One region of the Phytopseudomonas flavescens genome, then DNA from elsewhere that is predicted to be linked to it. Evidence: predicted binding sites of a transcription regulator. Region 1 holds the regulator's gene; the other holds the start of a gene.
What was found. The regulator LexA, encoded in region 1, represses DNA repair genes until DNA is damaged. The targets are predictions, from matches to a motif close to CTGTNTNNNNANACAG.
Positions count from the first base shown of each region.

Region 2: imuA (translesion DNA synthesis-associated protein ImuA) is a predicted target of LexA. The motif match lies at 1,330-1,345, and genes of this name have one in related genera.

Region 1 covers NZ_JACBYV010000001.1:2,493,972-2,496,420, reverse strand. The annotation lists gene FHR27_RS11070 (DUF6586 family protein) at 1-39, shown strand, start outside; gene FHR27_RS11065 (hypothetical protein) at 152-388, shown strand; gene sulA (SOS-induced cell division inhibitor SulA) at 472-930, opposite strand; gene lexA (transcriptional repressor LexA) at 941-1,552, opposite strand; gene FHR27_RS11050 (TetR/AcrR family transcriptional regulator) at 1,816-2,449, shown strand, end outside.
Region 2 covers NZ_JACBYV010000001.1:428,926-431,374, reverse strand. The annotation lists gene FHR27_RS01860 (serine hydrolase domain-containing protein) at 1-402, shown strand, start outside; gene FHR27_RS01855 (hypothetical protein) at 542-709, shown strand; tRNA gene FHR27_RS01850 (tRNA-Ser) at 988-1,077, opposite strand; gene imuA (translesion DNA synthesis-associated protein ImuA) at 1,370-1,990, shown strand; gene FHR27_RS01840 (Y-family DNA polymerase) at 1,992-2,449, shown strand, end outside.

The sequences.
Region 1 (2,449 bases):
CTGGCGCAGCGTTTTCGCGTCGGCCTCAGCGAATGGTAAGCGTGTCGCTTGCCGTTGATTGAAAGCCCGTTCAGCACCTGGCGGTTTTTTCGCCAAGCGATCGAGCGGAGCGGCTGCTACAATGCGCGGCCTTTCGTGGAGAATCCGAGTTATGCCTACTTCCTTCCTTGAAATCGTCGAACTGCCCGATGGGCGTATTGCCCTGCGTCGAGCCGATGATGAGGAAGCACTGGTGGTGCTGGACTTCTCCGAAGATGCCAAGGCCTTTCTCCAGGGCCAGCATGTGGAAGTCGCCAAGGCGATGCTCAATGTCGGCGTGCAAATGGCCGGCAGAATGGCAGAGGGCGATTTCGAGCAGGAAGACGAGCAGCCTCGCGTCCTGCACTGATTCGGTTTTCTACCCGCGCCCCTCGAGGGAGAGCAGGTAGAAAAGCGAGGCTTCAGTTGTGATCATTTCTCTGTAACCGCGGATCAGCCCAGGCTGATGTTCAGGCTTTGCGCCTGACCGAGGCGTGCTGCCGCTTCCAGTTGCTGGCGCGCGTGCTGGGGCAGGGGATGCAACCAGCTCACTACCGTATGGCTACGGCCAAGCTTCAAGGCTTCCTGAGCCAGTAGCAGGGCGCTCTGGCTGTTGCGCGGGTGCAACAGCAGAATCCGCTCACGGTTCAGGCCTGCATCGCGCAGCCAGCTTTGGGTCAGGCTGGCCGGTGGGGCGATCAGGGTCAGCCAGCGTTCGTCGTCCTTCTCGCTCAGTTCCCGCAGCATGGGAGCCAGCAGTGTCAGACAGTTACCCGCAGCACCTCTCAGCGACACCTCGCTGAACGTGGTTTCCTGGGCTACCGGTTCGGGCTCGACCACTGCGAGGGTCGAGGCCAGAAAGGCATCGAACAGCGGAAGTTGGGTACGGCTCAGTGACTGAGGGAACTGCATAAAGCCTCCATTAGCGGCGTATGACGCCGACACTCAAGCCTTCGATGATCAGCTCCTGTTCTTCCAGGTTCACTTCGATCGGGGCGAATTCTGGGTTCTCGGCCAGCAACCAGACGGTGTTGCCTTCACGCTTGAAGCGCTTGACCGTTACCTCGTCATCGATGCGCGCGACCACGACCTGGCCGTTGCGTGCTTCGCTGGTGGTGTGTACGGCAAGCAGGTCACCGTCGACGATGCCGATGTCCTTCATGCTCATGCCGCGCACTCGCAGCAGGTAATCGGCCTTGGGGCGGAAGAAGTCCGGGTTGATCCGGCAGGCTTCCTCTATATGCTGTTGAGCGAGGATCGGCGCACCGGCAGCGACCCGACCGATCACCGGCAGGCCTTCTTCCTCGACCTGATTGGGCTCGAAGCCCGGGATGCGGATGCCACGGGAGGCGCCCGGGGTCATCTCGATCGCACCCTTGCGGGCCAGGGCCTTGAGGTGTTCCTCGGCAGCGTTCGGCGACTTGAAGCCGAGCGCCTGGGCGATCTCTGCGCGAGTCGGCGGGTAGCCGTTGTCTTCCAGGCACTGCTTGATGAAGGCGAGGATTTCGGCTTGGCGGGGCGTCAGCTTGATCATGTGGGCGGCTCTGTCTTTTTATACAGTGACTGGGATTATATACAGTAATCGGCGCTTGGCAATCCATTGATGTGCGTTGCGCCTGTGTTATCCGCCAGGCGGCGTTCCGGGCTATGCTCAGCGGGCCATTGTGCAAACCCGGCCGGGATGGCCGCGACGCTATCGCCAAATGATGACTGAGCATCCAGAATACGGCCTGCGCGACTTGACAGGCGTGCGCGCTGAAACGTATGTTTCAAACACTTGTTTGTCGGATGGATGTCATGGCGCAATCGGAAACCGTTGAACGCATTCTGGATGCCGCGGAACAATTGTTCGCGGAGAAGGGGTTCGCCGAGACGTCGTTGCGCCTGATCACCAGCAAGGCTGGGGTCAATCTGGCCGCCGTCAATTACCACTTCGGCTCGAAGAAGGCCCTGATCCAGGCGGTCTTCTCGCGTTTTCTCGGGCCATTCTGCGCGAGCCTCGAGCGTGAGCTCGACAAGCGCCAGAGCAAGCCCGGAGTGACCTTCAGTCTCGAGGAGCTGCTCGAGTTGCTGGTCGAGCAGACCCTGGCGGTGAAGCCGCGCAGTGGCAACGACCTGTCCATCTTCATGCGCCTGCTTGGCCTGGCGTTCAGTCAGAGCCAGGGGCATCTGCGCAAATACCTCGAAGAAGTCTACGGCAAGGTGTTCCGCCGCTACATGCTGCTGGTGCACGAGGCCGCGCCTGGCATTCCCCCGCTGGAACTGTTCTGGCGTGTGCATTTCATGCTCGGCGCCGCGGCGTTCAGCATGTCCGGTATCAAGGCGCTGCGCGCCATGGCCGAAAGCGACTTCGGCGTGGATACCTCCATCGAGCAGGTCATGCGCCTGATGGTGCCGTTTCTCGCCGCGGGCATGCGCTCCGAAAGTGGCG
Region 2 (2,449 bases), 2.1 Mb from region 1:
CCGCAGGGCATCTACATGGGCGGCAACGAGATGGCCATGAGCCCGCGCTCCCTGCTCGCCTTTGGCGAACTCTACCGTCGCGGCGGCGTTACGGCGTCTGGCCAGCGCCTGGTCTCGCAGACATGGATCGATGCCTCCTGGCAGCAGCGCACGCAGTCGCCCTGGACTGGCGACGGGCATGGCTATGCCTGGTTCCTGACCCGTATCGCAGGCGAAGACATCCGCTACGGCTGGGGCTACGGCGGACAGATGCTCTACCTCGTGCCGCGACTTGGCTTGACCGTCGCGATGACCTCGGACGAGCATGCCTCAGCAGCCCACAGCGGCCACCGCAGTGACCTTCATCGTCTGTTGGCCAGCATCATCACGTCCGTTGCACAAGCTCCGCGAACGCCGGGGTAGTGCGTTACACACACAACGGTATAACTGCCATCGTCAAAGAAGCGCTCTTCAACCTAAAACGGGAGCTTGAATGACGTGACAGCTACATGGCTGCGGTCAAGCTGCCCACCTACCGGCCTCTCAGGTAATGCGCGATCTCATGCACGACTACATCCGCCATCAGCAGCAAACCAAGGAAGATGCAGATTTCGTTCGGCGCAAGGTCGCTGCTGCTAGAGCATCGGTCGAAGCCGGTCGAGGCCGATCCAATGCAGACGTAGAAGCCGCATTCGCGGCACGCCGTGCCAAGGTGGTCGCCCGAAGCTGAGCAGGATCGTTACGCTATATGAAGCTACATCGCTGCCGATAATCCTCCCGCAGCAGTAATGTAGCGCCCCTCAGGTCTCTTCCCAACAGGGGTAAATGGGAGCGGGTCGTAGACTGCCACTCCCATGATGTGCGTATAGAGAGGGATAAGGTTTGCGATGAAGGCTACGGTTCGGTCGCTTGCTTCGCTCATGCCGCCATCCTTTTCGACAGAAGATAGACCCTGAAAAGCAAAAGCCCCCGAAACTCTATGAATTTCGGGGGCTTTTGCTTGAGATATGGCGGGAAGATAGGGATTTGAACCCTAGGTACCATCGCTGATACAACGGATTTCGAATCCGTCCCGTTCGGCCACTCCGGCATCTTCCCAGGCGGCGCGCATGATATCAGCAGAAATCGGTTTGGCGAAGCCCGTCGGGCGATTTTTTTCGCTTGGTTTCAATTGCTTGCCTCATTCGCTGGCAGCGAACCGCCCTCCTTCGGGCCGCAGGCCTTGAGTACGGAGCCTTGCAGGCCATTGCGGCATTGTTCGACCTGATGCCGGTAAGCCGTCTGCCTGGGATCGGTCGGGGTGCAGGGTGCTCCACTCGGCGGATACTCCCTTGTTGGAGAAACAAAATACTGTACATTTGAACAGTATTTTTTCTGCTAGCCGATTGCCATGTCTTCTGTCGTAGCCCTCGATCATTTGCTCAACGAGCGCCGTATCTGGCGTGGCCAGAGCGTTGTCGCGCCCAGTGGTCACCAGCCCACCGGTAACGCGGCGCTGGATGCATCGCTGCCCGGTGGTGGCTGGCCGGAAGCGGCGTTGAGCGAGCTGCTGGTTGCGGCACCAGGTATAGGCGAGCTGCGTTTGTTGCTGGCGACGCTGGCGCGTTTGAGCGCTGCCGGTGAGCGGGTGGTGCTGATCGCTCCACCCTACCTGCCCTACCCCGGCGCCTGGCTGGCGGCAGGGGTGGAGCTGAAGCAGTTGACGCTGATCCAGGCGTCTGCCCGGGAGGCCATGTGGGCTGCCGAGCAGTGTCTGCGCTCGGGCAGTTGCGGGGCGGTGGTGCTCTGGCCGCAGCGTGCCGATGATCGGGCCTTGCGTCGCCTGCAGATCGCTGCGGAAACCGGGCAGACCCTGGCCTTCGCCTACCGCCCGCTGCATGAGGCGCAGAACCCTTCGCCGGCGGCCTTGCGCCTGACCATAGAAGCGCAACCGGCTCAGGTGCGCGTGCTCAAGTGCCGTGGCGGACAGCCACCGGCACGCACGTTTCCCCTGAGCGCCTGGGGTCGATGACATGCGCTGGGCCTGCATTCTGCTGCCACAACTGGCCATGGACGGGGTATTGCGTGGCCGCGAAGACGCCGACACGCCGCTGGTGCTGCTCAGCGGCACACCGCAGCGGCGCCTGTTGCAGGCGGTAACCCCATCGGCCCGGGCGCTTGGCCTGCGTCCGGGGCAGACGCTCACGGCTGCGCAATCGCTGAACTGCGCGTTCGCCAGCGCCGAGTACGACCCTGCCGATATCGAGCGCTGGCGCACTTTTCTCGCTGCCTGGGCCTACGGTTTCAGCTCCCAGGTCAGCCTGCACTACCCACGCTGCCTGCTGCTGGAGGTGCAATCCAGTCTGGCCCTGTTCGGTCCCTGGCCGCGCTTCGAGGCGCGCTTGCGCGAGGAGCTGACGGCGCTGGGCTTTCGTCATCGCATCACCCTGGCGCACAACCCGGCTGCAGCGCGCATGCTCGCCAATCTCCA